DNA from 2 places in the Caminicella sporogenes DSM 14501 genome. Region 1 is predicted to be linked to the other one. Evidence: a T-box and tRNA genes for the amino acid it is inferred to sense, from the RefSeq annotation. Region 1 holds a T-box; the other holds one or more tRNA genes.
The links. A T-box is a leader RNA that pairs with one kind of tRNA and senses whether it is charged. The one in region 1 lies ahead of leuS (leucine--tRNA ligase), so its partner is inferred to be a tRNA-Leu.
Positions count from the first base shown of each region.

Region 2: it has a tRNA-Leu gene. The T-box ahead of leuS (leucine--tRNA ligase) is inferred to sense a tRNA for this amino acid. The anticodon was not compared.

Region 1 is NZ_FRAJ01000003.1:336,749-341,189, forward strand. It holds gene leuS (leucine--tRNA ligase) at 1-1,743, opposite strand, end outside; T-box leader at 1,822-2,008, opposite strand; gene rsfS (ribosome silencing factor) at 2,061-2,420, opposite strand; gene yqeK (bis(5'-nucleosyl)-tetraphosphatase (symmetrical) YqeK) at 2,433-3,002, opposite strand; gene nadD (nicotinate-nucleotide adenylyltransferase) at 3,030-3,635, opposite strand; gene yhbY (ribosome assembly RNA-binding protein YhbY) at 3,746-4,048, opposite strand; gene obgE (GTPase ObgE) at 4,052-4,441, opposite strand, start outside.
Region 2 is NZ_FRAJ01000012.1:24,698-29,138, forward strand. It holds gene spoIIE (stage II sporulation protein E) at 1-1,537, opposite strand, end outside; tRNA gene BUA90_RS07790 (tRNA-Met) at 1,784-1,860, opposite strand; tRNA gene BUA90_RS07795 (tRNA-Met) at 1,865-1,940, opposite strand; tRNA gene BUA90_RS07800 (tRNA-Leu) at 2,035-2,125, opposite strand; gene BUA90_RS07805 (Ppx/GppA phosphatase family protein) at 2,295-3,215, opposite strand; gene BUA90_RS07810 (S1 RNA-binding domain-containing protein) at 3,309-3,725, opposite strand; gene BUA90_RS07815 (FtsB family cell division protein) at 3,823-4,131, opposite strand; gene yabQ (spore cortex biosynthesis protein YabQ) at 4,204-4,441, opposite strand, start outside.

The DNA of each region.
Region 1 (4,441 bases):
CTTAGCTCCATCTTTCAATACCATACCCTGTGTTAGTAAATTCTTAAAAGGTTCTTTTACTGGAGAAAGTCCCATATCGTATAATACCTTTGTAAAAAATCTTGCATACAAAAGATGAAGTATTGCATGTTCTACTCCACCAATATACTGGTCTACATCCATCCAATAACTTGCCTTTTCCTTATCAAAAGGCTCTTGTGTATTATTTACATCTGTATATCTTAAGAAATACCAAGATGAATCGACAAATGTATCCATTGTATCCGTTTCTCTCTTCGCCTTTCCTCCACATATAGGACAAGTTGTATTTACAAAACTTTCACTAGTTGTTAAAGGTGACTGTCCTTTTCCTGTAAATACTACATCAGTTGGAAGTAATACCGGCAAATCTTTTTCAGGTACTGGAACTGTTCCACATTTTTCACAATAGATAATAGGTATTGGTGTTCCCCAATATCTTTGACGTGATATAAGCCAGTCACGAAGTCTGAAATTTGTAGTGCGTTTGCCAATATTTTTTTCTTCTATATATTCTATTATTTTCTCACTGCCTTCTTTATTGTTAAGTCCATTAAATTTATCTGAATTAATCATTATTCCACTACTAGTATATGCTGCATCTAAATTTTCAACATCTATACTTTCATCTTCAGGCTTAATTACAGGAATTATATCTATATTATATTTTTTAGCAAATTCAAAATCTCTTTCATCATGAGCAGGTACTGCCATAACTGCACCTGTACCATAATCCATTAATACATAATTTGCAATATACAAAGGTATTTTTTTGTTGTTTAAAGGATTAATAGCATACTTTCCTATAAATAATCCTTCTTTTTCTACATTACTTGCAGTTCTTTCTATTTCTGACATATGAGCTAATTTTTCAATAAAACGCTTTACCTTTTCTTCATATTCTGTACCTTCTACAAGTTCTTCTACTAAAGGATGTTCTGGAGCTAATACCATAAATGTTACACCGTATATAGTATCAGGTCTAGTTGTAAATACATTTAACTCCTTATCGCTTTCATCAATTTTAAATTTAATTTCAGCTCCATAACTTTTTCCAATCCAATTTTTTTGCATTATTTTAACTTTCTCAGGCCATCCCTTTAAAAGTTCTATATCTTCAAGTAATCTATCTGCATAATCTGTTATTTTAAAATACCACTGCTCTAAATTTTTCTTTGTAACTAATGTATCACATCTTTCACACCTGTCATTAACTACTTGTTCATTAGCCAATACCGTTTCACATGAAGGACACCAGTTTACAGGTGATTTTTTCTTATAAACAAGTCCTTTTTCATAAAATTTTAAAAACAGCCATTGTGTCCATTTATAATAATCCGGAAGACATGTAGCTACTTCTCTATCCCAATCGTAGCTTATACCTAACTGCATTAACTGCTTTTTCATTTCAGCAATATTTTTTCTTGTCCATATATCCGGATGTATGTTATGTTTAATAGCTGCATTTTCAGCTGGTAATCCAAATGCATCCCATCCAATTGGATGTAATACATTATAGCCATTCATCTTTTTATATCTTGCAATTACATCTCCTATTGAATAATTTCTAACATGCCCCATATGAAGTTTACCTGAAGGATATGGAAACATTTCTAAAGCATAATATTTTTTCTTTGTAGTATTTTCACAAACTTTAAAAGCTTTTTCTCTTTCCCATATTTCCTGCCATTTCTTTTCAATTTCTTGAAAATTATATCTATCCATTATCTACTCCTCCTTATTATCATTATCTATAATCATGATAAATAAAAAAGGTACCTGAAAATTCTCCCCCATATAATATATAGGGACGAGAAATTTCCCGCGGTACCACCCTATTTAGCATAATAATGCTCTCTTTTATGGTTTTTTAAAGGTAACCAACCTCTACAACACAAAATCTAGGCAAGTTCAAAAGCTATCTATGTCGATTCACACCAACCATCGACTCTCTGAAATAGAATCACTTTCTACTACTCCTAGAATATGCTGTATTCTATTTTCAATTAGTCATATTGTTATCATTTATTGTAATAAGTTTCTTACATTGTGTCAATATCAAATTCAACATATTTAGCATCTTTCCATATTCTTTCCAAATCATAAAATTCTCTTTCTTCTTTTGTAAATATATGTACTACTACATCTATATAATCTAATAATATCCATTTTCCTTCTTTATATCCTTCTTTATGATTAATAAAAATTTCTTCTTCATTTAATTTCTTTTCTACTTCATCAGCAAGTGCAATTGTATGTCTAGTAGAATTACCTGTTGCAATGACAAAATAATCTGCTATTGACGATAAATTTTTTACATCTAATATTTTTATATCATTCCCCTTTTTATCATCAATAATTCTACTTATCTTAAAAGCCAGTTTATCAGAACTAATTTGCATTGACTTTCCTCCCTACAAACTTTTATTTCTATTTACTATTATACTATTTCTAGCCAATATACTGTTTAAATGTAATAACTTTCCCTTTTTAACAACATATGTAATAGTTTTATCTAATGCCAATAAAATCCCTTCATCTAAATTAGAAAAAGCAGCTTGTCTTAATTCATCTACTCCCGGAAAATCTCTACTTGGTTCAATGTAATCGGCAATATATACTATTTTTTCTAATATAGACATATTTTCTCTCCCGGTCGTATGGTATTTTATAGCATTTAAAATATCACTATCACTAATATTTAGCTCTCTTTTTATTAATTCTGCTCCTATCTGCCCATGTGCCAAATTTATATCAAATTTTAAAACATCATCTAACTTTAAACCAAACTGTACTATATATTCTCTAGCCTCATCATCTTGTAAATCTTTAGCATAATCATGAAGCAGCCCTGCAATTTTTGCCTTTTCTATCGGAGCATTATATAATTTTGCAAGTTTTTCAGCTGTTTCAGAAACTCCTAAAGAGTGAATAAACCTTTTGCTGCTCACTCTTTTTTTTAATTGACTAGTCAAATATTCCATATCGTACAATTTTTACACCCCTATTATTTATAAATATAATTTATTTTTATAAATATAATGTTCAACAGCCTCTGGCAATAAATATTTTACACTTCTTCCTTCTTTTATTCTATCTCTTATATCAGTAGAAGATATTGCAAGAGCAGGAACAGAAGTTATAAAAATATTTGCACTGTATTCTCTTTTATAAAAATCTATTTTTTTCTTAAGTTTTTCTTCATCAAATCCGGGTCTTGTAGCTCCAATAAAACTACACAGTTTTAAAAGCTCCTCTGGTGATTTCCATGTATCTATCTCATATAATGCATCTGCACCCGTAATAAAGAAAAGCTCCGTATCGCTTCCAAAAATATTTTTTAACTTTTTTATAGTTTTTATTGTGTATGATATTTCTTTATCCTTTATTTCAATTTCTGATACTTCAAAATAAGGATTTGTAACTGTAGCTAATAAAGTCATAATATATCTGTCTTTTGCACTAGAAAGAGTTAAACTATCTTTATGTGGGGGAATACCTGAAGGAATAAATATTATTTTTTCCAGCTGAAATTGAGTTCTTACTTGTTCTGCTAAAACTAAATGTCCATAATGTATTGGATCAAATGTTCCTCCCATTAAGCCTATTCTTTTCATGCTATCCTCCAATTTCCAACATTTTAATATTTTACTTATACATTTTATCAAATGATTGTCAGTTAAGCACCTGTTTTTTAAAAAAATAGTGGTCAGAGGACCACCATTTTCTACTTAGGCAAATCTATTTTAGGTTTCTTTTTAGATTTTCTATATATAACAAATTTTCTTCCTATAGCTTGAACAAATTCTGAATTAGTTAATTTAGCTACTTTGTTAGCAGTTTCTTTAGTATCTAATAAGCTATTTTTCTGTATACTTACTTTAACAAGTTCACGTGCTTCTAATGCATCATTTAACTGATTTATAAATGCCTCACTTATACCATCTTTTCCTATTTGAGTAATAGGTTCTATTTTATTAGCTAATCCCTTTAAAAAAGCTCTCTGCTTACTTGTAATCAACTCTTTCACCTCTTAATCATAATACTCAAATTCTATATCTAATATTTTAACTGTGTCTCCATCTTTAATTCCTATTTCTTTCAACTGTTCAAATATACCTCTGTTTTTTAATATATTTTGAAAACGTCTAATTGAATCAATATCATTAAAATCAGTTGAGTATACTAATTTTTCAATAGGTTTTCCTTCAACAATATAAAAGTTATTTTCCTTTCTTACAATTACTTCTTTTCTATCATCTTCTAAACTATCCAATGTATAAATTTTATGAGTTTCCTGATCATTTATAATTTCAACATTATCTTCGATTTTATCTAATAATTCAATTACATACAGTAAAAGTTCTCTTAAACCTTTTTTAGTAGCTGCTGAAATTGGAAATACTTTATATCCTCTTTCATT
Region 2 (4,441 bases), on a different contig from region 1:
TCCCATTTTCATTTTCTAAAACAGTAATTTTATCAATTATAATACCTTCTTTGTCAAAAGCAACATAAAGGGCATCTTCTACATCTCTTTTAAATTCTATATTAGAAGATATTTCCTTAGATAATTCTCTTAATATCTGAGATATTCCATTAAATTGTTCAGAAACTAACTGCCTCATTTCAAAGAGTTTTTTATTCCATTTATAATCTATCTTATATATTTCATAAGCACTATTAATTATATTTATCAACTTTTCTAATCTTAAACATCTTTTCCTAAGATAATCAGGAACATTATTTTTATCCAATATGCCCTTAGCTTCTACTAAAGTAATAGAATCTACCAATGCATTATAAGTACTATAAAAGCAGTTATTCCAACAACTTCTTTTCATATTACAATTTAAACATATAGAATTTGCAATATTATTTATTATATTTGTTATTTCTTTTTGTTCAACAACTTTCTCTTTTTCAGCAATCTTAGAATAAGTTACTGCTAATTCTGAAAAAGCTAATGAATAATTTTCTAATTGTCTTAACATAAGCTTTTTAATTCTCTCACTATAAACTTTATCTATTTCAAAACCATCACTTTTTAAACTGATAAATTTATTTATATATTCAGAAACCGATTTTGGCAGCAGTATAAATATTAAAAATGCAATTACTATTTCTTCAAATTGAACTAACGTTTCAGTTGAACCATTTATATAAAATGTAAGTATAGAATTGCTTAATACAATTCCTAAAGCCGAAGTAACTTTACCTACATCTTTAAATATACCTGCCAGTAAACCTGAAAATCCATAAATTCCTATTATAACAGGAGTATCAACTGTAGACATGCTAGTTATAATACCTATAGTAACTCCTACAGCTGCTCCTATCGCTGCTCCTCCATTATAAGCAAATACTAATATTATAAAAATCCCAACTATATTCTTCAAATCATAACCAAAAAATATTACATCTGAAAGTCCTAATACCGAAACTGCCAAAATAATTGCTATACATATTACCTCTTCATTAGAAAGGATTTTTCTATTTGATTTTACTGTTAGAATTGGAATACTATAAGAAAGTATGTATATAAATACAAAAACTATAATTGATTCAAAACTCGTCATAAATAAATCATACAAATAAAACTCTGTTAAAAATAAATACAAAACACCAGAAAAAAAAGTTATACTACCGGTTAAAAAAGCCAATTTTGATGTATTAAACCTTATATTTTTGACTATATACCTAAAAACAATAAAATTTAATCCCAAAATTAACATATACCTATACTTATCAGCATTAGTAGTTAAAATCCCCAATAAAATACTTAATCCTAATATAGAATTCTTTTTATCCTTAGTCATTAAAGTTGTAAAATAAGCTACTCCAAAAGGATTTAATCCATTTAAAATCGAAGCTCGTCCCAATAAAAAAGCCAAAATATTTAACAACAAAAAATCTTTGCTTATAATACTGTAAATCTGTCCTTCTTCTCTTCCTAATCTTTTGTATCCTATATTAAATTTTTCCATAGTAAAAAAACACCCCCCTGTATAATGCATTATAACAGGGAGGATTTGAAATATTTGTCAACTTGACTGAATGTTTCAAAAAAAATTATGACATTCACTACTATTTTCAAACAAATTGTTTACTTTTTAGAAATAAAACAATTATTTTTTTATAACTCTAAAAATAAATTTTAAAACATATTGTAAAAAAATAAAAACTATAAGTGGCATCACTTATAGTTTATCTGTACTTTAAATATTTTTTATTGGTAGCGGCGAGTGGACTCGAACCACCGACCTTCCGGGTATGAACCGGACGCTCTAGCCAGCTAAGCTACGCCGCCATATTGGTTGCGGGGACAGGATTCGAACCTGCGACCTCCGGGTTATGAGCCCGACGAGCTACCAGCTGCTCTACCCCGCGACGATAAAAAATTAAAAATTATTTTAAAAAATAATTAACACTAACTTTTAATTCTCAATTATCAATTTTCAATTCTCAATTCTTTCATTACATTTGGTGCCGGGGACCGGAATCGAACCGGTACGGTCTTTATAAGGACCGCAGGATTTTAAGTCCTGTGCGTCTGCCAGTTCCGCCACCCCGGCATATTACATTTCTTGCGACGAATTTTATTTTACATTATATTTTACTTTTTGTCAACACATTTATTTATTATTTTTGAGAAATTTATTATAAAATTAAACATAACAGATAAAAACTAAAAAACATAATAAAAATCACACATTATACAAATTCCTAATCAAAATATAAGTTTTATCCTATTATTTTTTCAAAAATATATCCTTCTAAATTATCATAATCGCTAATAGTAATTTTATCTACTCCTAAACTTACAAGTATTTCATAAAGAATAACAGCACCAGCCAATATAATATCTGCCCTCTTAGGCTGTAAACCTTTTAGATTCTTTCTTTCTTCATTATTTGTTCTCTTAAATAAATCTACCATTTCTTCTACTTTTTTTATTTTAATCTCATAATTATGTATTAAATTACTATCGTAAATTTCAAGTTTTCTATCTATGGCAGCTAATGTTGTTACCGTACCCCCAATCCCTATTATCCTTTTTATATCATATTCTCTAATTGCTTTTAAAACTTTACTAATAATTCCTTTTATATCTTTTTTCAGATTTTCAAATTCTATATCGCTTATAGGGTCAGTACTAATATGCTTATCCGTCATTCTCACAGCTCCAACATTTAAACTAGTTTTAAATTTTATGCCGTTAATATTCCCGATGATAAATTCTGTACTACCTCCACCTATATCTATAACTAATATATCTTTATCACACTTATCTATCCCATGTACTACACCCTTAAAACCAAGCTGTGCCTCCATATCACCATCAATAACTTCTATATTTATTTTAACTTCTTCTCTTGCCCTTTTTACAAATTCTTCTTTGTTTACAGCATCTCTAACCGCACTAGTTGCTATCGCTCTAATATCACTTATTCCTTCTTTAATTGCAATCTCTTTAAATACTTTTAAAGCATCTATACTCCTATCAATAGCTTTTTCTGACAACTTTTTAGTCTTACCTACTCCTTCACCTAATCTCGTCATAATAAGCTCTTTTCTGCTGTTTATTATTTTGTTATTTTTTATTTCTGCAATAATAATCCTTATAGAATTTGTTCCTATATCAATAACGCCCACCTTTTTCATTCTCCTACCTCCAAATAAAATAATAAATATCCTCTTTTCAACATAATAAAACCGGGAATATATCCCGGTACTATTTCATATTCATATTAATTACTATTTTCTATTATATCCGTTCCCTTTTCTCTTATTTACATTTTTCTTCATATCTTTCAACTTTTCATCGCTATCCTTTAAAAATCTAGCTAGCATATCTTCAAAAGATGCTTTCGGTCTAACCGGTCTGCTTACAAATTCTTTAACTGCTTCTTTTTTAACAGTATTTTTCTGCTTACTTCCTTCAGTAGCTTTTCTAATAGAAAGGCTTACCTTTCCATTTCCACTAACTTCTATTACCTTTACTTTTACCCTTTGTTGTTCTTTTAAATAGTCTTTCACATCCTTTACATATTCATCTGCAATTTCTGAAATGTGACATAATCCTGTTATACCATCCGGTAGTTGAATAAAAGCTCCAAAATTAGTAATACCTGTAACAGTACCATCAACTACCTTTCCAATCTCAACGGGCATTAAAAAAATTCCTCCTTAATTCATTTAACATTATTGTTATCAAGTAAATTATATTTTATAAGCCCTCTAATGTCAATATACCTTTTATAATTAACAATTAATTGTTTTTCTTATTATCTTGAATAATATAAATAATCTCATTAGGTTTTACCATTTTTAATTTTTCTCTAGCAACCTTTTCTACAAACTCCTTACTATCACTTTTTTCTATATTTTTTTTCATATCTTTAATCTTCATTTTAAGCTCATTAACTTGCTTTAATGCCTGTTTTTCCTCATTTTTCAATTCTCTTATTTTTATTTCTTGCTTTATCATAGTTATGGATAAATATATAAATAATATAAGACAAATTATTATATGTATTCTATTTCTCTTTAAGAAACTTTTTTTCTTCATTTTTTTCATACGTTCACATCCTTTATTATCTTAATACACTATTATTATTTTAATTATTCTATAATCTTTCTATATTCCCTTCTATTTTTTTTTATGTATAATTGTACTCATATTTTTCTTAATATCTTTAAACATTCTTTTGGGAATTAAAGATATTCTTTTCAATCTTAAACAATATGGTCTTAACATTTGAACTACTCTTATACAAGGATATTTGATTATTCTAATTATAAATATAACAATACTATTGACTTTGTTATATATGCAGCTAAAAACTCTTTTTATAAAAACAATTATTTCCATAAACATTTTTGTAAAT